Regions from separate parts of the Nocardiopsis lambiniae genome, predicted to be linked through region 1. Evidence: predicted binding sites of a transcription regulator. Region 1 holds the regulator's gene; each other region holds the start of a gene.
The links. Region 1 encodes HrcA, which represses chaperone genes, less so after heat shock. Its sites were predicted from a motif close to TTGGCACTCTCNNNNNGAGAGTGCCAA; they were not measured.
Positions count from the first base shown of each region.

Region 1 (7,332 bases):
GCCTGCCCGTCGGGCAGGTCCACCTGTGTGACGTCACCGGTGACCACGATCTTGGACCCGAACCCCAGCCGCGTCAGGAACATCTTCATCTGTTCCGGCGAGGTGTTCTGCGCCTCGTCCAGGATGATGAAGGAGTCGTTGAGGCTGCGGCCCCTCATGTACGCCAGGGGGGCGACCTCGATGGTGCCGGCCGCCATCAGCTTGGGGATGGAGTCCGGGTCGAGCATGTCGTGCAGGGCGTCGTAGAGCGGCCGCAGGTAGGGGTCGATCTTGTCGTAGAGGGTGCCGGGCAGAAAACCCAGCCGTTCGCCGGCCTCCACCGCGGGGCGGGTCAGGATGATGCGGTTGACCTGCTTGTCCTGGAGCGCCTTGACCGCCTTGGCCATCGCCAGGTAGGTCTTGCCGGTGCCCGCCGGGCCGATACCGAAGACGACGGTGTGCCGGTCGATGGTGTCGACGTACCGCTTCTGGTTGACCGTCTTGGGGCGGATGGTCTTGCCGCGGTTGGACAGGATGTTGGTGGTGAGCACGTCCGCCGGACGCTCGGTCCCCGGTGAGCGGAGCATGTGGACCATGCGCTCGATGGTGTCGGGGGTGACGTGGGTACCGCTCTTGGCGAGCTCGATGAGCTCCTCCACCAGCCGGACGACGAGGGCGGTCTCCTCGGGGGCACCGCTGATGGTGAACTCGTTGCCGCGGACGTGGATGTCGCTCTCGAAGGCCCGTTCCAGGGCCCTGAGGAGTCGGTCCCCCGAGCCCAGCAGGCTGATCATGGTGTGCTCGTCGGGCACCACGACCTTGACCTGGGTGTCCCGTCGCGGGTGCGTGTGCGTTGTCTCGGCCATGGTGTGGCCTTGCGGCCGCTGTCCCTGCCCTTCGGGGTCGGGCGCCCGTCCGATCCGACGGGCGGGGCGCCTCATGTGACGATCCGGACGTCGCTCTCCTGCGATGCCGGTGGGGCCTCGGCCGTAGGGATCCAGAGCCCCTACGACCCCGTGAAGCCCACGGTCACGAGTCTACCAAGGCGCCCCGCACCCCCTCGATCGGTTATTTCCGGCTCATCCGGGGGGCCAGTCGAGGCCGCGTCCGCCCAGAAGGTGTCCGTGCAGGTGGAAGACGGTCTGCCCGGCACCGCTGCCGGTGTTGAACACCAGTCGGTAGCCGCTCTCGGCGATGCCCTCGGCCTCGGCGACCGCCCGGGCCTCGCGGACCACCGCGTCCACCAGTCCGGAGTCCGCCTCGGCGGCGCTTCCGGCGTCGGGGTAGTGCTCACGCGGGATGACCAGGACGTGGGTGGGTGCCTGGGGGTTGATGTCGCGGAAGGCGATGGTCCGTTCCCCCTCACGGACGATCTCGGCGGGCACCTCTCCCCGCACGATCTTGCAGAACAGGCAATCGGCCTGTGTGGACATCGCAACCTCCGTCGTCGCGTCGGGTCGGCACCATGATGCCGCAGCCCGGGGGCGGTCCACCCTCGTCCTTTCCGCCCGGAAAAGCACTATTCACCATCGGGGCCTTCTTCGGCGCGATAGGCTTTTCCCCCGTGCGCCCCGGTCGGCCGATCACCGTCCACACCCGGTCGCTTCCGGGCGTATCCGGGTCCAACCGCTCCCCTACCTGGAAAAGAAGAGGTATGCCCTTTCGTAAACCCCGCGACAAGGGTGTGCGTCGAACTGATGTGACGACAGAAACCATGGTGGCAGGAGCCACCACGGCACCCCTCGCCGTGGAGTGGGACGCCGACCATGCCGTGACGGAGCTCTACAGGGAGCACTACCGTCCGCTCGTCCGTCTCGCCTCCCTTCTCGTCCGCGATCACGCGACCGCGGAAGAGGTCGTCCAGGACTCCTTCGTCGCCATGCACGGCGCCTGGCGACGTCTGCGCGACCCGAACAAGGCCCTCTCCTACCTCCGCCAGGCGGTGGTGAACAAGGCCCGTTCCGTGCTGCGTCACAGGGCGGTCGTGGAGAAGCACGCGCCCAAGGCACTACCCGACGCCCCCAGCGCCGAACACGGCGCGTTGAACCTGTTGGAGCGCGAGGCCGTCATCCGCGCCCTGCGCAAACTACCCACCCGTCAGCGAGAGGCGATCGTGCTCCGGTACTACGGCGACCTGTCCGAGGCACAGATCGCGGACGCCATGGGCATCAGCCGTGGTGCGGTCAAGAGCCACACCTCCCGCGGCATCTCCGCGCTCCGATCTGTTCTGGAGCAGACGACATGACGAGTCCCACAGATCCCACGAACGACGAGTTCGACAACAGACTCCGGCACGTGCTCAAGGCCGAGGCCGACGCGGTCACGACCTCTCCCGAGGCGTTGAACCTCATCCGGGAACGGACCGCCCGCAACCGCACCGGCGTCTGGTTCGGTCTCCCCTGGCTGCGTCCCGTGCTGGCCGTGGCCGGGACCGTGCTCATCGCGGCGTCCGTGGTCATGTCCACGCCCCAGGTCCGCGACCAGGTGCTGGACATGGTGCCCGCGGGCGCCGACCGGCAGGGCACCCCGCCCGAGGAGGACGCCGACGGCGGCGTGGCGGCCCCCGTGCCCTCCGTCGAGCCCGAGCAGGAGGCCGCACCCCCCGAACAGAAGCCGTCGCCCTCCCCGTCCGAGGAACCGAGCGGATCCGCGGAGGAAGGCGAGGACGACGGCCCCGAGGCGACCACCGCCTGCCCGTCCACGGGTGCCACCTCCACTCAGGGCTCCTCGTCCGACGACGAGAAAAAGAAGAAGGAGGAGGACGAGCAGGACGACTGCGAGCCCTCCAAGGAGCCCGCTCCCGACGGTGAGGAGCCGGACGGCTCCACCGGCGGGGGCACCGGTGACGGCTCGGGCGGCGGTGATTCCTCGGGAGGCGGCTCCACCGGCGGGGGCACCGGTGACGGCTCGGGCGGCGGTGATTCCTCGGGAGGCGGCTCCACCGGCGGCGACGGGAGCGGCACCGAACAGTCCACGTCCCAGTCCTCCGTCGGGGAGTGACACGAGGACGAGGACATAGAGGAGGGGCGCTCCGGGATTCCCGGGGCGCCCCTCCTTCTGATTCCCGTTCGCGCGAGCGGCTACCAGCGTCCGGTGCGCGTCTGGAGGACCGCCAGTGCGGCCACCCCCGCCGTGGAGGTGCGCAGCACGCTCGGGCCCAGGAGGGCGCGCACGGCCCCCGCCCGGTCGAAGGCGTCGAGTTCGGCGTCGGAGAACCCGCCCTCGGGCCCCACGACCAGGACGACGCCGGTTCCGTCCCCGGCGGGGACGGTCATCTCCGACAACCGCCGATCGGCGTCCTCGTGCAGGACGAGGCCCAGGTCGGCGGTGGCCAGCAGGTCGGCGACGGCCGTCCGGTCGGCGAGGTCGGTCACCTCGGGCAGCCGGGCCCGACGGGCCTGTTTACCGGCCTCCCGGGCGGTGGCCCGCCACTTGGCCAGGGACTTGGCCGTCCGGTCGCCCTTCCAGCGGGTGATGCTGCGTTCGGCCGTCCAGGGGACGATGACGTCGACACCGGCCTCGGTCATCATCTCCACGGCCGTTTCGCCCCGGTCCCCCTTGGCGAGCGCCTGGACCACGGTCAGTCGCGGACGCGGTGCGGGGTCGTCGACCCGTTCCAGGACCCGGCAGACGATGTGGTCCTTGGCGGTGTCGACGACCGTGCAGCGGGCGCGCAGCCCCAGGCCGTCGGCGAGGTCGACCGTCTCGCCGGCCCGGATACGGCGCACCACCGCGGCGTGGTGCCCCTCCGGGCCGGCGAGGGTGATCGTGTCGGCCGCCAGGTCGGCGGTGTCGACGAGGAAGACCGGCGGCGTCACTTGCCCGCGCCGAAGGCGTCGCGGAGCTTGGAGAACAGGCCTCCGTGGCCGGGGCTGAACCGGCCGGGGGCACGGTCCTCACCGCGCAGCTCGGCGAGCTTGCGCAGCAGGGCCTCCTGCTCCTCGTCCAGCTTGCCCGGCGTCTCCACGTCGACGCGGATGCGCAGGTCGCCCCGGCCGCCGCCGTCGAGGTGGGTGACGCCCTTGTCGGACAGGGTGATGACGTGGCCCGAGTTGGTGCCCGGACGCAGGTCGATGTTCTCGGTGCCGTCGAGGGTCTCGAAGGCGAAGGAGGCACCCAGCGCGGCCGCCGTCATGGGAACGGTGACCGTGCACTGGAGGTCGTCGCCGCGCCGCTCGAAGGTGGGGTGCGGTCGCTGGACGATCTCCAGGATGATGTCGCCGCGCGGGCCGCCGTTGGGGCCGACCTCGCCCTCACCGGCGAGCTGGATACGGGTGCCGTCGTCGACGCCGGCGGGGATCTTGACCGCGCGGGTGACCTTCTCCCGCACCCGGCCCTCTCCCGCGCAGTCGGGGCAGGGCTCGGGGATGACCGAGCCCTGGCCGGCGCACTGCGGGCAGGGGCGGGAGGTCATGACCTGACCGAGGAAGGAGCGGGTGACCTGGGAGACCTCACCCTGGCCGTGGCACATGTCACAGGTGGTGCGATGGGTGCCGGCGGCGGTCCCCTCGCCCTGACAGGTGGCGCACAGGATGGCGGTGGGGAAGGTGATCTCCTTGGTCACGCCGAACGCCGTCTCGGCGAGGTCGAGTTCGACGCGGATCTTGATGCTGCGTCCGCGCCGGACCCGGTCGCGCGGACCGCGCCCACCGGGCTGCCCGCCGCCGAAGAAGGCGTTCATGATGTCGTCGAAGGGGAATCCCGCGGCGCCGCCGAAGCCGCCCGCGCCACCCCCGCCCGGGGCGAAGGGATCCTGACCCATGTCGAACATCCGACGCTTGTTCTCGTCGGAGAGGACCTCGTAGGCCTGGGTCACCTCCTTGAAGCGCTCCTGGGTGGCGGGATCCGGATTGATGTCCGGGTGCAGCTCGCGTGCGAGCCTGCGGTACGCCTTCTTGATCTCGTCCTTGGAAGCGTCGCGACGCACACCGAGGACCTGGTAATAGTCTCTGGCCACTGGGTTACTGTCCTGCCAAAATCTGTCCGACATACCGAGCCACGGCGCGTACCGCTCCCATCGTCCCGGGGTAGTCCATCCGGGTGGGTCCCACGACACCGATCTTGGCGAGCGACTGGTTTCCCACACCGTAGTCGGCCGACACGATGGAGGTGGACCTCAGCCCCTCGTGGAAGTTCTCCGCGCCGATGCGCACCGTGAGCATGGACGGGTCCTTCGCCTCACCCAACAAACGGATGAGGACCATGTTCTCTTCCAATGCCTCCAGGACGTCCCTCAGGCTGGCGGCGAAATCGACCGCCGCGAGGTTGGCGGTGCCCGCGAGGACGATCTTCTCCTCGCGGCGTTCGACCAGACTCTCCAGCAAGACCGACAGGACGGATATCGCCATGGCGCGGTTCTCCTCGGGGACCTGGCGCGGCAGGTCCTCGACCGCTCCGGGGACCGCCGCGAGGTGCAGTCCGGCGATGGCGCGATTGAGCATGCCGCGCAGGTCGGAGACCGCGTCGGCGTCGACCTCCCCCAGCCCGTCGATGACGCGCTGCTCGACCCGTCCGGTGTCGGTGATGACCACCATCATGAGCCGTTGCCCACCGAGGGGGACCAGTTCGACGTGCTGGACGGACGAACGGGTGAGGGAAGGGTACTGGACGATCGCCACCTGCCGGGTGAGCTGCGCGAGCAGCCTGACCGTGCGGGCGACGATCTCGTCGAGGTCCACGGCGCCGGTGAGGAACGACTCGATCGCACGGCGCTCGGCGCCCGAGAGCGGCTTGACCGAGGAGAGCCGGTCGACGAAGAGCCGGTATCCCTTGTCCGTGGGCACGCGTCCGGCGCTGGTGTGGGGCTGGGTGATGTACCCGTCCTCTTCCAGTGCCACCATGTCGTTGCGGATGGTGGCCGGGGAGACGCCGAGCCGATGACGATCGGCCAGGGCCTTGGACCCGACGGGTTCGTTGGTGTTGACGAAGTCCTCGACGACGGCACGCAGGACCGCGAGCTTGCGCTCATCCAGCACTCGTCACCTCCTGGCACTCCATGGTCCTCAGTGCTAATTCTATGCCCGGGCGCAAACCCCGACGGAGAGGCACGTCCTCCCTTCCCCACCGACGCGGCGCACCGTCTGTAGACTGCACGACCGTGGCTACCAAGGGAACCGGCCGGTACGGCCGCGATGTGCTCGCCGAGGGGCGGCGACGTCCGAAGAACACGGTGCGCGAGGTCCCGCTGAGCAGGGACCTGGTGGTGGAGGACGTCGGTGAGGCGTTCTGCGGTGCCGTGGTCGACTGGGACAAGGCGACCGTGACCCTGGAGGATCGGCACGGACGGCGTCGGGTCTTCGACCTGGCCCCGGCCGCGTTCCTGGTGGACGGTGGACCGGTGACCCTGGTGCGGCCGGCCGCCGCCCCGAGGGGACCGTTGCGCAGCGCCTCCGGTTCGGTCGCCGTGACGGACCTGCGGGCGCGCACGGCGCGGGAGAGCCGTATCTACGTCGAGGGCGCCCACGACGCCGAACTCGTCGAGAAGGTGTGGGGACACGACCTGCGCGTGGAGGGCGTGGCCGTCGAGTTCCTGGAGGGGGTCGACGACCTGCCCGCGATCGTGGCGGAGTTCACGCCCGGCCCGGGACGCCGGCTCGGGATCCTGGTCGACCATCTGGTCCCCGGGTCGAAGGAGTCGCGGATCGCGGAACGGGTACGGGGGGAACACGTCCTGGTGGCCGGACACCCCTACGTCGACGTGTGGCAGGCGGTGCGGCCCTCGGTGTTGGGCTTCTCCACCTGGCCGGACGTGCCCAAGGGGGTCCCCTGGAAGGAGGGGGTGCTGGCGGCCTTGGGTTGGCGGATGGAGACGGGCGAGGCGTGGCGCCGGATCCTGGGCTCGGTCCGTACCTATGCTGATCTGGAACCGGCCCTGCTCGGTCGGGTGGAGGAGCTGATCGACTTCGTCACCGGCCCGCACCCGGGCGGGCCCTGAGCCGCTGCGCCTAGGATTCGAACCGGATGTCGGATGCGAGGTCCGATCCACCTCCGGTCGTCGGTACAGCCCGGTGGACACGAGATAGCGCCCCCCATCAGCGGAGCCGAGGAAGAGCATGAGCGAGACCCCGACGAACCCCCCGTCCCCGGAGGACCCGGACCAAGGGCGGCGGCCCTCCGGTGAGCAGCAGGGCTACGAACAGTACGAACAGCAGGGTGAACAGCCCCAGGCCCCCTCCCCCTACGCCCCGGAGTACGGTCCGGCGCAGCCGTCCGGCGGACAGCCGGCGTACGGCGCGCCCTCGGGCGCCCAGCAGGGCCACGAACAGCAGAGCGGACAGCCCTCGGGGCCCCACCCCGGTCATGGGCTGCCGCAGCAGCAGGGCTACGAGCAGGGACGGCCGCAGGCCTACGGAC
Region 1 covers NZ_JAVREP010000001.1:723,820-731,151, forward strand. Annotated here, with positions in the region: gene RM479_RS03230 (PhoH family protein) at 1-845, opposite strand, end outside; gene RM479_RS03235 (histidine triad nucleotide-binding protein) at 1,059-1,412, opposite strand; gene RM479_RS03240 (SigE family RNA polymerase sigma factor) at 1,694-2,224, shown strand; gene RM479_RS03245 (hypothetical protein) at 2,221-2,979, shown strand; gene RM479_RS03250 (16S rRNA (uracil(1498)-N(3))-methyltransferase) at 3,060-3,797, opposite strand; gene dnaJ (molecular chaperone DnaJ) at 3,794-4,936, opposite strand; gene hrcA (heat-inducible transcriptional repressor HrcA) at 4,941-5,954, opposite strand; gene RM479_RS03265 (DUF3097 domain-containing protein) at 6,077-6,913, shown strand; gene RM479_RS03270 (hypothetical protein) at 7,011-7,332, opposite strand, start outside.

Region 2 (7,332 bases), on a different contig from region 1:
TGTTCTTCATGAGGACTGGGGGGTTTCGCCCTTCAGTGTCCCGAAGCCACACGGTGCGGTCGGGGTCTTCGACCCGCGACACCGTGATGACCAGCCATGACATCGGAGACCGGAAAGGGCGCGTGGAACCGGGGAGCCTCTTCCCCTGGATATCGCGCCGCTCGGTCGGCCGTTCTCACGTGACCGCAAGTGGACATGTAGTACGTTGCCTTGCGGCCACGGGTAGGCGTTCGAGGATTAGTAGCAGCCGGAGGAGCATTCGTGCCGTTCACCTCTGATTCGGTACTGCGGGGAACCCGCGTACCGGAGGGCGGGACGCTGGTCGCGCTCGCCGGCCGTCACCGTGCCCGGTTCGCGCGGACCGTGACGTTGCTGCTCGTGACCACGCTGCTCGTCGTTCCGCCGCCGCCGCTGGCCGTCGCGCCCGCCGAGGCCAGCCTGGAGGACCTTCGCGAACGGGCGGAGCAGTCCGCCCAGGAGCTGGAAGAGGCCAACGACGAGTACGTCGAGCGCCAGGAGGAGTTGGAGGAGGCCCAGGAGGAACTCGTGGAGACCATCCACGAACTCCAGCAGACCGAGCTGGAACTCGGCGAGATGCGCGAGCCGCTGGCCCGGCTCGCCAGCACCCTCTACCAGCAGCCGAGCGCCGGCGCCCTGGGCGCCCTGGTCGCCGGTGACCTGGACGAGGACCTCCAGACCCAGTCCTACGCGGCCAAGCTGTCGGAGAACAACCAGACGCTCATCCAGGACGCCACCGATCTGCGCGACGAGCAGATCGAGCTGGCCGGGCAGGCCCAGGAACTCCAGACCACCACCCAGCTGGAACAGGCCTCCCTGGCCGCCGAGGTGGACCGGCTGCGCGAGCAATCGGAGGAGAGCAGCCAGGCGCTCACCGACGAGCTGGAGGCGCTCGGCATCGATCCCGACGCGTACATGGCCGCCGCCAACTGCGATCCGAGCAAGGCCTCACTCGCCCAGGGGCACCCCAACGGTCTGCTGCCGTCGGAGGCCCTGTGCGCGCTTTACGACGACAAGTTCCTGCGCGCCGACGCCGCCGTCGACTTCCTCGAACTCAACATGAAGTACGTGGACCGCTTCGGCGAGAACATCTGCATCACCAGCGCCTATCGGGACCTGCCCAACCAGCACCGCGTCTACGCCGAGCAGCCGCCCGGCTTCGCGGCCGTCCCCGGCACCAGTAACCACGGTCTGGGCCAGGCCATCGACCTCGGCTGCGGTATCCAGAACTTCCGCTCCGAACGGTGGAACTGGATGGAGACCAACGGCGCCGATCACGGGTGGATCCACCCGGCCTGGGCCAAGTCCAGTCCGTTCGAGCCCTGGCACTGGGAGTACACGCGCTGAGCGTCCCGGGGGCGGCCCGACGGACCGCCCCCGGAGTGGTCAGGAGACGGTCTCCGGGACGACCTCACCGGTGCAACCGGAGCACCGGACGGCCTTCTTGCTGATGTCGCTGAAGCAGTACGGGCATTCGCGAGTGGTGGCCTCCTCGGCCTTGATGAACTTCTGCATCAGCTTGGCCAGCGGCAGCACCACGAAGAAGTACACGATCGACGCGGTGATCAGGAACGAGATCAGCGCGTCGATGAACGCGCCGTACAGGAACCGGCTGCCGTTGACCTCGAAGTAGAGATCGCCGAAGGTCGGGACCCCGCCGAAGATCCCGATGAGCGGGGTGATGAATCCTTCCGTGAACGCGGTGACGAGGTTGGCGAAGACCGTACCGATCACGACCGCCACCGCGAGTTGCACCAGGTTCCCCTGGAGCAGGAACTTCTTGAAGCCTTCCATGGCAAAGCCCTACGTGTCTCGTGCGTGCTGTGCGGAGCGCCCTCACCGGGGTGTCGTGCCCGCTCGGAGCGGGCGCGGGGGCATGGGGGAGAGCGCCCGGCCAGCTTTCACGACAAAAGGTCAGTGGTCAACCGCGGATGGTGATGGACAGCCGGGACCCCGTGGCGTGTCCGGCCAGTTCCCGGGCCTCCTCGGGGGTCGCCGCGATGAGGATGAGCGCACCCGCCTCGCCTCCGTGACGGGTCTCGGCCGGGACCGCCAGCACCGGTCGGGCGCCGACCACCTCCGTCGCCGGTCCCGCCCGGGCCGGGGCGAACTCGTCGTGGCCCCGGGCCGCCAGCACGTCCACCCGGTCTCCGGGGGAGAGCAGGGCCACCGCGCCGGGATCGGCGACCCGGACCGGGACGGCGACCAGGTCGTCGCCGTAGGGCCGTGTCGGTGGATCGGCCAGCCGGGCGTCGGTGATGACCTCCCCGCGGCGTACCGGGGCGTTGAGGGAACGGCCGACGACCTCGGTGGACGGGGGCAGGGCGCCTCGGGGCGCGGTGGACTCGGGCAGGGCCGCGCGGGTGAGATCGCCCTCGGAGAGCGGGCCGGAGGCGTCCAGGTCGCGGGCGGCGACCAGCACCTCGACGGTGGTCGGGGGCGGCGGGCGTACCGCGAGTACGCCGCCGATCAGCGCGGCGGCGGTCAACAGGGCGGCGAGGGTCCGCCGGTGACGGTCGACGAACCGGGTGAGCGCCCGGCGGTGACGGTAGGGGAGACGGGGGGCGTTGGTCATGCCTCAACGCTAGGTCGCCGGAGGAGGGGTGGGCCGGTTGTCCACAGGCCCTTTTCCGAGGAGGTCGGTCGTCTGGGCGGACACCGTCCCGGGCAGGCCCGTGCCGCAGGCACCGTGCCGGGATGTCGGGCGGGCCGGTGCGGCGGGGACCCGTTCCGTCGTCCGGGGCCGCTACCGGGGGCGTGGTCGGACGTCGGTGGTCCCGGTGCGCCGGTCCAGCGGTCGCGCCGGGTGCGCCGTCGCGGCGGGGGCCGGTTCCGTCGTCCGGGTCCGGACGCGCCGCGCGCCGCCGAGTACTCGGCGGCGCGGAGTCCGATCGATGGCGGAGGCCGTCAGCCGGCGGTCGCCGCGGTCGTCGTGGCGGTGGTCGCCTTGCTCTCGCTCTTGGGGGCGGAGGTCGACTCGGTGCTCTTGGTCTCGGTGGTGGAGGACTTGCCCTCACCGGAGGAGCCCGTCGAGGCGGCGCCCGCGCCGGAGCCGGTCAGGGAGGAGCTGTTGGAGGTCTTGCCGCTGTCGGTGCGGTAGAAACCGGAGCCCTTGAAGACGATGCCGACCGCGGAGTAGACCTTGCGCAGGCGCCCCTCGCACTCGGGGCAGACGGTCAGGGCGTCGTCGCTGAAGCTCTGCACGACCTCCATCTGGGCGCCGCACTCGGTGCACGCGTACTGATACGTAGGCACTGTTCGGGTCCTCCTTGCTGGCACTCTCGCCCGTTGACTGCTAAATAGTACGCGCTCGGCGGCCGGGGCCGTGACAGCACCTCATGGGGAACGCACTCGTCACAGGGAACGCACACGTCGGGGGCGTCGGTGGCGACCGGAACACGATCGTCGGTGACAACGCCCCCGACCGTCCGGTTAATCCCCTCGATTCCGGTCCGGCCACACCCCGGAGTCGAAGACGCGCAGTCCGCCGCCCGGCGTGATCACGGCGTCCACCCTCAGGTCGTGCGCCTCTCCGGGGACCTCGTCCACGAACTCGTCGTCGTACACCACGGCGATCGCCGGACAGTGGGGCCCCCGCAACGCCAGCGCCCGGTCGTAGCATCCGGCGCCCCGCCCCAGTCGGCCGCCGGACCGGTCCACCGCCAGCGCCGGGCACACCATGGCGTCCACGGTGGCCGGCGCCCCGACCCCGTACCGGTGCCCGGTCGGCTCCAGCAGTCCGTGCCCCGCCGGGGCCAGGCTCTCCGGGCCGTCGTAGGCCGCCCAGTCCAGGTTCCCGTCGGGCAGGAAGATCGGCAGCAGCACGTACGTGCCCCGTTTCCACAGCGCCGTGATCAACCGGTGGGTGCCCGGTTCGGTGCCCACCGAGTGGTAGCAGGCCACGGTCCCGCTCATGGCCAGCCAGGGCAGGTCCGTGAGAGCGTCGCGCACCACCGAGCCGGCGCGCTCGCGCTCCCCGGAGTCCATCGCCCGGCGCGCGTCCAGGAGCCGCCGCCGCATCCTTCGCTTCTCCGACCGTGCCGTCTCGTCCATGCCCCCAGTCTGGCAGCGGACCTCCACCGATCCCTTCCGGTGAACACCGGGTGGCATTCGGGAGGCTTCGTCCGGAAACCGTCGGGACTTCTCGGGGCGCCGGTCGGGTCGTGGCGCACCGGGTGACCGGCGACTGGCCTAGAGTGCCGACATGAACGCCAGCGACCAGACACGGACCGACAACGCCCCCGCCCCCGTCACCAAGGCGGTCATCCCGGCGGCCGGCCTCGGCACCCGCTTCCTCCCGGCGACCAAGGCCACTCCCAAAGAGATGCTCCCGATCGTGGACAAGCCCGCGATCCAGTACGTCGTGGAGGAGGCCGTCGCCGCCGATCTGCGCGACGTTCTCATGATCACCGGGCGCAACAAACGCTCCATCGAGGACCACTTCGACCGCGCCTACGAGCTGGAGGAGGCGCTGGAGGCCAAGGGCGACACCGAGCGGCTGCGCTCGGTCCGCGAGCCCAGCGGTCTGGCCCAGGTGCACTACGTCCGTCAGGGCGAACCGCGCGGCCTGGGGCACGCGGTCCTGTGCGCGGAGGCCCACGTGGGCGACAACCCGTTCGCCGTCCTGCTCGGCGACGACCTCATCGAATCCGCCGACCTGCTGCGTCGCATGATCGAGGTCCGGCACCGACACGGCGGCAGCGTCGTGGCGCTCATGGAGGTCGAGCCCGAACAGGTCTCCCTCTACGGCTGCGCGGGCATCGAACCCACCGACGAGGACGACGTCGTCATCGTCACCGACCTGGTGGAGAAGCCCGCGCCCGAGCAGGCCCCCAGCCGGTGGGCCGTCATCGGCCGTTACATCTGCGACCCGGCGATCTTCCCGATCCTGCACGAGACCCCGCCCGGCCGGGGCGGCGAGATCCAGCTCACCGACGCCCTGCTCGAACTGGCCCGCCGCAAGCCCGAGGACGGCGGCACGGTCCACGGTGTCCTGTTCCGGGGCCACCGCTACGACACCGGCAACAAGGCCGACTACATCCGTACCGTCGTCGACTTCGCCTGCCGCCGCCCCGACCTCGCCGACGAGCTGCTGCCGTGGCTGCGCGAGTTCGTGGACCGCCAGGGGACGTGACGCACGGTCCGGGGACGGGCGCCGTGCGCGGGCCCCGGAGGTGGTGACAATGGGGCGTGGGCGCCGCCGGGATCGTTCGGCGGCGCGCGCGTTCCGACCACGAACCCGAGGAGCCCCCGTGAAGAGCGTCGAACAGCACATCGCCGACATCCTGGCCGTGGTCGCCGACCCGCGGCCGGTCGAGGTCGATCTGCTCCGGGCGCACGGCACCGTCCTGGCCGAGACCGTCTCCTCGCCGGTGTCCCTGCCCAATTTCGACAACTCCTCCATGGACGGCTACGCGGTGGTCGCCGCCGACCTGGAGACGGCCTCCACCGACGCCCCCGTGGTCCTGCCGGTGATCGCCGACATCGCCGCCGGGGACGCCTCGCCCGTCGCGATCCGTCCCGGCCTGTGCGCGCGCATCATGACCGGCGCGCCCCTGCCCATGGGCGCGGACGCGGTCGTCCCGGTGGAGTGGACCGACGGCGACGTCGTGCGGGCCGCCTTCGGCCGCCCGGTCCGGGTGGGGGACTCCATCCGCCGCGCGGGCGGCGACGTCGAGGCCGGCACCGTGGTCCTCCGGCCGGGCGCGCGCATCGGCTCCGGAGAGATGGGCGTCCTGGCCGCCGTGGGCCGGCGCACCGTCTCCGTCTTCCCCCGACCCCGCGTGGTGGTGCTCTCCACCGGCGAGGAACTCGTCGAACCGGGACGTCCCCTGGGTCCCGGCCAGATCTGGGAGTCCAACAGCTTCATGGTGGCCGCCGCCGCCCGCGACGCCGGCTGCGACGTGCACCGGCACGGGTTCGTGGGCGACGACCCGGCCACGGTCCTCGACGTCCTGGAGGGCCTCCTGGTCCGCGCCGACCTGATCATCACCACCGGTGGGGTGAGCATGGGCGCCCACGACGTCGTCAAGGAGGTCCTGACCGGCCAGGGGACCGTCGAGTTCACCCAGGTGGCCATGCAGCCGGGCAAGCCCCAGGGGTTCGGCGTCATCGGACCGGACCGCACCCCCATCGTCACCCTGCCGGGGAACCCGGTGAGCGCCTTCGTCTCCTTCCAGGTGCTGGTGCTGCCGGCGCTGCGCCGCCTGCGCGGGCTGCCGCCCACCTCCCTGGAGGGCGTTCGGGCCCGGTTGGCCGCACCGGCCACCTCGCCCGGGGGCCGCCGCTCCTTCCTGCGGGGCGTCCTGGAGACGACCGGCCCCGACCGTGAGGCGACGGTGACCCCGCTGACCCGACAGCAGTCGCACCAGTTGTCCGCGCTCACCACCACGAACGCGCTGATCGTCGTGCCCGAGGACGTCACGGAACTCCCGGCCGGAGCCACCGTCGAGGTTCTGGTCCTGCCCCGCCCCGCCTGACCGGGGAGGGCCTCCGGAGTCCCCGGCGCCGGGTCGACCGGGGTGGGTCGGGGCCGGACGGGGTCGACGTGCCGTACCTTCGTGGAGGGCGCGGCGCGACCGCGTCCCCACGGTTGCGAACACGGAGGACGACGATGAGCGACACCCCACGACCGGACGGGCACCCCGGCGGGCTCACCCACCTGGACGCGTCGGGCGCGGCGCGCATGGTCGACGTCTCCGCCAAGGACGTCAGCGCCCGCACCGCCACGGCCACCGGCACGGTGCTGCTGAGCGGCGAGGCCGTCGCCGCGCTGCGCGGGGGAGGGGTGCCCAAGGGCGACGCCCTCGCGGTGGCGCGGATCGCGGGCATCCAGGGGGCCAAACGCACCCCCGACCTGGTCCCGCTCTGTCACCCCATCGCCGTGCACGGCGTGGACGTGGAGCTCACCGTCGTGGACGAGGGCGTCGACATCCGGGCCACCGTGCGCACCGCCGATCGGACCGGGGTGGAGATGGAGGCGCTCACCAGCGTCATGACCGCCGCCCTGGGCCTGGTGGACATGGTCAAGGCCGTCGATCCCGAGGCCGAGGTCACCCGGGTCCGGGTGGAGGAGAAGACCGGCGGTAAGAAGGGCCACTGGAGGCGGAGCGGTGAGTGAGACCCGTGCGCCGCGTGTGGCCGTCGTGACGGCGTCCAACCGGGCGTCGGCCGGTGTCTACCCCGACAGGTCCGGTCCGGTCATCGTCGAACGGCTGCGCGCCCTCGGCTGCGAGCCGCTCGGGCCGTGGGTGGTGCCGGACGGCCCACCGGTCGCGGAGGCCATCGAACGGGCCCTGACCGAACACGCCGAGG
Region 2 covers NZ_JAVREP010000006.1:142,656-149,987, forward strand. Annotated here, with positions in the region: gene RM479_RS11405 (D-alanyl-D-alanine carboxypeptidase family protein) at 262-1,365, shown strand; gene RM479_RS11410 (MscL family protein) at 1,405-1,812, opposite strand; gene cpaB (Flp pilus assembly protein CpaB) at 1,940-2,593, opposite strand; gene RM479_RS11420 (FmdB family zinc ribbon protein) at 2,926-3,273, opposite strand; gene RM479_RS11425 (5-formyltetrahydrofolate cyclo-ligase) at 3,451-4,071, opposite strand; gene galU (UTP--glucose-1-phosphate uridylyltransferase GalU) at 4,223-5,152, shown strand; gene glp (molybdotransferase-like divisome protein Glp) at 5,271-6,497, shown strand; gene moaC (cyclic pyranopterin monophosphate synthase MoaC) at 6,632-7,138, shown strand; gene RM479_RS11445 (MogA/MoaB family molybdenum cofactor biosynthesis protein) at 7,131-7,332, shown strand, end outside.
Region 2: a site for HrcA is predicted at 3,291-3,317, ahead of RM479_RS11420 (FmdB family zinc ribbon protein). Genes of this name have one in related genera too.

Region 3 (7,332 bases), on a different contig from region 1:
AGTTCGTGGTCGACCTTGCCGGTGATCTGGGAGAGGTGGTTGTCCACCTTCCCGGTGAGGGACTCGCGCTGGCGCTCCAACCGCTCGTCCAGGGCGATCCGGTGCGCCTCCACCTGCTCGGTGAGCGCCTCGGTGAGGGTCTGGGACCGGTCCTCGGCATCGGTGGCGAGCCGGGCGGAGCTCTCCGCCACGAACGTCCGCAGCTCCTCGAAGCCGGTGGTGACGCGCTCGGAGTCCTCGGTGATCCGTTCGGCGAGGGAGTCGGCGCGCTCGGTGAAGGACGCGCTCATCCGTTCGGCGGTGGCCTCGGAGCGCTCGCGGGCCTCGGTACGGCCCAGCTCCATCTGCTCGTTGATCTCGGCCAGGCGCTGGCGCAGGTGGGTGCGCAGCTCCAGGAGCGAGGTCTCGTGGTCCTTGCGCAGACCGCCGACCGCGCCGGTGACGTCGGCGACGGCCGCGGTGGCCTCGGCGTGGTTCTCCTCGGCGAGGGTCGTCAGGTGGGTGACGCTCTCGGTGACCTTGGCGGCCAGGGTCTCGTGCCGTTCCACGAGGTCGTCGTGGCGCTCGCCGGCGGCGGTGGCCAGGGCGGTCAGCTCGCCGTTCAGCTCGCCGGTGTTCTCCTGGAGACGGGCGAGCAGCGCCTCGTGCCGCTCCTCCAGGGCGGTGCCCAGTTCGGCGGCCTTGGCGTCGGCCTGCTCGGTGAGCGCGGTGCGCAGCCCCTCGGTGCGCTCGACCAGGTCCGTGCGGGCCTCGCCCAGGGCCTCCGTCAGGGCGGTGCGGCCCTCGGTGACGGTGGTGGACAGTTCCTCGCGGGTGGTCGAGACGGCGTCGGCCAGTTCGGCGGCCTTGGTGTCGGCCTGTTCGGTGAGGGTGGTGCGGGCCTCGCCGAGCGCGGTGGACAGCTCTTCACGGGCGGTCGTGACCGCCTCGGTCAGCTCGGCGGCCTTGGCGTCGAGGGCCCCCGCGAGCCCGGTGCGGGTCTCACCCAGCGCGGTGGACAGTTCCTCACGGGCGGTGGCGACGGCGTCGGCCAGTTCGGCGGCCTTGGTGTCGGCCTGTTCGGTGAGGGTGGTGCGGGCCTCGCCGAGCGCGGTGGACAGTTCCTCGCGGGCGGTCGTGACCGCCTCGGTCAGCTCGGCGCGGTTCTCCGACAGCGCCTCGGCGAGTTCGGTGTGCCGGGTGCCGGAGACCTCGGCGAGCGCGTTCAGCGACGTCTCCACGGCCTCGGTCTTGGCGGTGAGCGCGGACAGGGCGCCGTCGAGCGCGTCGAGCCTGGACTCGAAGGTCTCGCTCAGCGAGGTCAGTCGCTCGCCCAGCTCGCCGACCTGGTCGGCGGTGCGGATACCGGTCTCCGACATGCGCTGGAGACGGGTGAGCGCGGTGTCCAGGTGGCCGGCGATGCGGTGGGTGTCCGCCCGCAGGGACGGCATGTCCGACAGCGGCTTGACCTGGCGGCCGACGACCTCGATGTGCTCGGCCAGGGTCTCGGCCCATTCCGGGGGACGGGCGAGGAAGTCGTCGATCCGGCCGTTGACCGCGGTGACCGACTCGGCGAGCCCGACGAGTTCGCGCTCGCGCAGCTCACGCAGGAGCCACTCCATGCCTTCGAGGCGCTGGCGCATCTCCTCGTTGACCGCGCCCATCGACTTCTGTTCGGAGTCGTGCTCGTGGGCCGCCTGGGAGAGCAGGTCGCGCATGCGGTCGGAGATCCCGGCCTGACCTCCCCCGTTGAGGAAGTTGTGATTGGTCTGTTCCACCGAGGTGCTCCTTGTTGTCTCTGGCGCTCCCGACACCTGGCCCGGGGGAATGGACGGTGGGTGTTCCGGGCAGGTCGGGTTCTCGATGGTCCCCGGATGGGCGGCACTCCCGCAGCCGTTCGTGCCCCAATGTGATCAGAGTGTGACTGTGCGTATGCGAGAGAGGCGAGGATGGAACGTCGACCGAACCGCGTTGCGGATCACTCACGCACGGCCTTCCGGATGAACCCATGAGAAGGGAGGGAATCGCCCGGCCAGTCTAACGACACGGAGCGCCTTCGCCCCAGGGGGCGGCGAAAGATCTCGCTCCACGAGATAACGATCCGATACCTCGCGTTCCACGCTGGGTGACCGTCCCGGCGTCGGGTGGTCCACGGTGTCGTCCCTGGTCACGAAGGTACAAACCGCCTGTGCGCGGTCGTTTCCGGGACGGCCGCCCCGGAGGGAGGGTCAGGCGGCGGGGAGTTCGCGGCACAGGAGGGCGAAGGGGCGCTCCCCGACGCGGGTGAGGACCACGGTCGCCGACTCCGGGCCGGAGGCCCTGAGGTCGCGGCGCAGCTTCTCGGTGTCCACCGCCGACCCCCGTTTCATCACCGTCACGGTCCCCACCTTGCGCTCCCGCAACGCCGATCGCAGGCGCTTCAAGGAGAACGGCAGCACCTCGGTCACCTCCAGTACCCGCCACAGCGGCGAGCGCACCGCCTCATCGGCCGTGAAGTAGGCGATCCGTTCGTCCAGCAGCACCCCGTTCACTCGGGCGACCGCCTCGGCGACCAGGTGCGAGCGGACCACCGCGGGGTCCGGGTCGTACAGGTAGCGTCGGGCCGCCCCCACCGGGGCCGGTCCCAGGCCGGGTTCCTCGTCCAGGCGGGTCCGCGCGCCGTCGCGCTCGGACAGCACCGTCGCCCGGCGCCGCGGCCCCCCGGCCAGGTCGCCGAACCACAGCGCCGCCTCCTTCAGTTCGCCGTCCACCGAGATCCACTCCGTGTCCGCCCCGGCGGGCAGTACCTCGTGCGGGATCCCCGGCGCCGCCTTCAGGCAGGCCGCGGCCGAACCCTCCGCCAGCCCGACGGCCACGTCCCACGGCGGCGAGTAGGCCGCCGGATCGAACACCCGGCCGCGTCCGCCGCGCCGTGCCGGGTCGCACACCAGCAGGGGGTACGCGCCGGGGGCGACCTCCGTGACGTCCCCCTCGCGCACCCGGGCCACGTCGCCCAGCCCCAGCGCCGCGATGTTGGCCCGTGCCACCGCCACGGTCAGCGGGTCCAGGTCGACGCCCTCCACCGGGACGCCCCGGCCGGCCAGGGCCAGCAGGTCGGCACCGATACCGCAGCACAGGTCCCCGGCCGGGCCCGGACCCACCGTGGAGATCCGCTCGGCGCGGTGGGCCGCCACCGAACCCCGGGTGGACTGCTCCAGGCCGTTCGGGGTGAAGAACATCCGATCGGCCAGGGCACCGAACTTGACGCGCCCGCGAACGCGGAGCGAAATCTGCGTCAGGATCGCGTTCACCAGCTCGGAAACGGGTAGGTCGGGGTCGAGGCCGGCCACCCGTGGGTCCTCGCGCAACCGGGAGGCCGCCGCCAGCGCGTCCCGGGTCGCCTCGGCGTCGTCCACCGACGCCAGCAGCTCACGGCCCGCGTCGGTCAGCAGGGCCTCGAACGCGGGCACGCGCATGGGTCTCCCTCACAGGATGGGTCCACCGGCGATGCCGGTCCACCGACGCCACCGACCAGGGGTCACGGTCACATTTCCATTCTGGCACTCTCGGGGGTAGAGTGCTAATCGCGACGAGGCCGGTCTGGCACCCGCGACGACAGGCCGCCGCGGTCGCCCCTTTTCCTTAACCGGTCCGTGCCTTCGCACGGGCCGAAGTGGACACCGAAACTTTGAAGGGGGAGGTCACACAGTGTCGACCGCCACCAAGACCGTGCTGAAGCCGCTTGAGGACCGCGTCGTGGTCAAGGCCCTGGAGGCCGAGCAGACCACCGCTTCCGGTCTGGTCATTCCGGACACCGCCAAGGAGAAGCCCCAGGAGGGCGAGGTCCTCGCGGTGGGCCCGGGCCGTTGGGACGACGAGGGTGACAAGCGCATCCCGCTGGACGTGAAGGTCGGCGACGTCGTCCTCTACAGCAAGTACGGCGGCACCGAGGTCAAGTACGACGGCCAGGAGTACCTGGTCCTCTCCGCCCGCGATCTCCTCGCGGTCGTCGAGAAGTAATCCTCGACACGGCCCGTCAGTACGGGTCCGGAGCATTTCCGCGCATCCCGCACCGGTCGGCATCTCGCCGGGCGGGCGGGATGTTCGCTTTCGACCAGGCCTAAGAGGAAGAACCACATGCCGAAGATCCTGGAGTTCGAGGACGACGCCCGTCGCGCCCTCGAGCGGGGCGTCGACCGCCTCGCCGACGCCGTCAAGGTGACGCTCGGCCCGCGCGGCCGCAACGTCGTCATCGACAAGAAGTTCGGCGCCCCCACCATCACCAACGACGGTGTGACCGTCGCGCGTGAGATCGAGCTGGAGGACCCCCACGAGAACCTGGGTGCCCAGCTGGTCAAGGAGGTCGCCACCAAGACCAACGACGCCGCGGGTGACGGCACCACCACCGCCACCGTGCTGGCCCAGGCGCTCGTGCGCGAGGGTCTGCGCAGCGTGGCCGCCGGCGCCTCCCCGATGTCCCTGAAGAAGGGCATCGACGCCGCCGCCGTACGGGTGTCCGAGATCCTCCTGGAGCGCGCCCGCCCCGTCGAGGAGCGCGCGGACATCGCGTACGTCGCGACCAACTCCGCCCAGGACGAGCAGATCGGCGACCTGATCGCCGAGGCGTTCGACAAGGTCGGCAAGGACGGTGTCATCACCGTCGAGGAGTCCCCGACCTTCGGTCTCGACCTGGAGTTCACCGAGGGCCTCCAGTTCGACAAGGGCTACATCTCGCCCTACTTCGTCACCGACGGCGACCGCCAGGAGGCGGTGCTGGAGGACGCGCAGATCCTCATCAGCCAGGGCAAGGTCTCCAGCCTCAACGAGCTCCTGCCGCTGCTGGAGAAGATCGTCCAGAACAAGAAGCCGCTGCTCATCATCGCCGAGGACATCGAGGGCGACGCCCTGGGCGCCCTGGTGCTCAACAAGATCCGCGGCACCCTGAACGTCGCCGCGGTCAAGGCGCCCGGCTTCGGCGAGCGCCGCAAGGCCATGCTCCAGGACATCGCGATCCTCACCGGCGGTCAGGTCATCGCCGAAGAGGTCGGCCTCACCCTGGAGAACGCCGACCTGGAGGTGCTGGGCAACGCCCGCCGCATCACCATCACCAAGGACACCACCACCATCGTGGACGGTGCCGGTGAGCAGTCCGAGGTCGCCGACCGGATCGCGCAGATCCGCAAGGAGATCGAGGCCAGCGACTCCGACTGGGACCGCGAGAAGCTCCAGGAGCGCCTGGCCAAGCTGGCCGGCGGTGTCTCGGTGCTGCGCGTCGGCGCGGCCACCGAGGTCGAGCTCAAGGAGAAGAAGCACCGCCTGGAGGACGCCATCTCGGCGACCCGCGCGGCCATCGAGGAGGGCATCGTCGCCGGCGGCGGCGCCTCCCTGGTGCACGCCTCCACGGCCCTGGACGACCTGGGCCTGACCGGCGACGAGGCCACCGGTGTGGGCATCGTCCGCCGCGCCCTGGTGCAGCCGGCCCGCTGGATCGCCGAGAACGCCGGCGCCGAGGGCTACGTGGTGGTCCACCGCATCTCCGAGTTGGAGGTCGGGCAGGGCTACAACGCCGCCAAGGGCACCTACGGCGACCTGGCCGCCGAGGGCATCATCGACCCGGTCAAGGTCTCCCGCTCGGCCGTTCAGAACGCCGCGTCCATCGCGGGCATGCTGCTGACCACCGAGGTGCTGGTCGCCGACAAGCCCGAGGACGAGGCCGACGACGGCCACGGCCACGGCCACTGACGGACCCGATCCGTTCGCGGACGTCGACGGTGGGCCGGCCCGGGGTATCCGGGACCGGCCCACCGGCCTGTGCGGACCGTGACCCGAGGTGGCGGAAGGTCGTCCTCAGGAGCCTCGGAGGGTGCTCTCTATCACGCGGGTCTCACGTTCGACCGTGAGTCCGGTACCGTTTTGGGGTGAATTTTCCAAAACGTGACCATTCCGTAGTTGGGGATTGGGGCGGTCAAGTCGGCCGGCGGGGGCATGATCACTAGCGTGACGGATGCAAACGCCCGGGGGGGCGTTACCGCGCAGCGGCCAGGGACACCAGGGGAGCCCGACCCCACCTCGCGCGATACCGGCCTGAACAGCCTGGGATCGCGTGCGGTCCGAGGGGAGGACGGGGCCATGGACTCGCTCCTCCGAGAGGTCCGCCCCATGGTGGTCCGTTACTGCCGGGCCCGGCTGGCCCGGGTCTCCGGGCTGGCCCACTACTCCGACGACGTGGCCCAAGAGGTCTGCATCGCCCTGCTCTCGGCGGTCCCCCGCTACCAGGATCGGGGCCGGCCCTTCGCCTCCTTCGTCTTCGGGATCGCCGCGCACAAGGTGGCCGACACCCTGCGCGGCGCCGGCAGGGTCGAACTGGTCTCGACCGACACCGTTCCGGACCACCCCGACGAGGCACCCGGCCCGGAGGAGGCGGCGGTGCGGGTCATCGAGGCCCAACGCGCCAGGGAGCTGCTCGATGAGCTCCCGGAACAACAGCGCGCACTGCTGATCATGAGGGTGATCGCAGGACTGACAGCGGATGAGACGGGACATGTACTTGGAATGTCGGCGGGTGCGGTACGGGTCGCCCAGCACCGGGCTATCGCTCGGCTTCGGCAGGTGGCCGTGGCGAACCGACTCCTCCCCTGAACACGCCGGCCGCCCCGGTGAGGGGCGTCGGCCCTGTCCGGACCGTCCCCGCCCCCACGCCCTCGTGGCCTGCCGGGCCGTGGGACCGATCCGGTACCGTCCGCGCGGACGCCACTGACGTACGGACGCCACCGACGTGCGGGTGCCATCGGCGCCGCTCGCACGGGGTGCGCCGCCCCGCGGAGGGAAGAAGTCCCACGTGCCGGGGCGTTGACCTGGCCAGGGGCCTTCCCGTCCGCACGGTCCGTCCCAAACCGTGAGACTGCTCACTTTCCCGTCCCGGTGGCGGGGAGAACACCCCGTTCCCCCCGAGCCGCCCGGGCCGACGACCTAGGATGAGACGACACGCGGGGGCGAGCACCGCGGGCGTGCCGGAGGGCCGGCGGGCCGGAGCGAGCAGCGGAGGTTGTGTCATGGGTCAGGAGAACATCGGCGACTACGGGGACAAACTGCTGCCGCCGGGGTTGACCTACGACGACGTACTGCTCGTACCGGCCTACTCCGACATGCAGCCCGGCGAGGCGAGCACCGCCACGCGCCTGTCCCGCAACATCCGCCTCAACATCCCACTGCTGTCCGCCGCCATGGACACCGTCACCGAGGCCCGCATGGCCGTCGCGATGGCCCGCCAGGGCGGCGCCGGCGTCCTGCACCGCAACCTCTCCGCCGAGGACCAGGCCGCCCAGGTCGACCTGGTCAAGCGCTCCGAGGCGGGCATGGTCACCGACCCGGTCA
Region 3 covers NZ_JAVREP010000006.1:193,815-201,146, forward strand. Annotated here, with positions in the region: gene RM479_RS11660 (coiled-coil domain-containing protein) at 1-1,757, opposite strand, end outside; gene RM479_RS11665 (class I SAM-dependent methyltransferase) at 2,208-3,434, opposite strand; gene groES (co-chaperone GroES) at 3,667-3,978, shown strand; gene groL (chaperonin GroEL) at 4,096-5,700, shown strand; gene RM479_RS11680 (sigma-70 family RNA polymerase sigma factor) at 5,956-6,597, shown strand; gene guaB (IMP dehydrogenase) at 7,011-7,332, shown strand, end outside.
Region 3: a site for HrcA is predicted at 3,516-3,542, ahead of groES (co-chaperone GroES). Genes of this name have one in related genera too.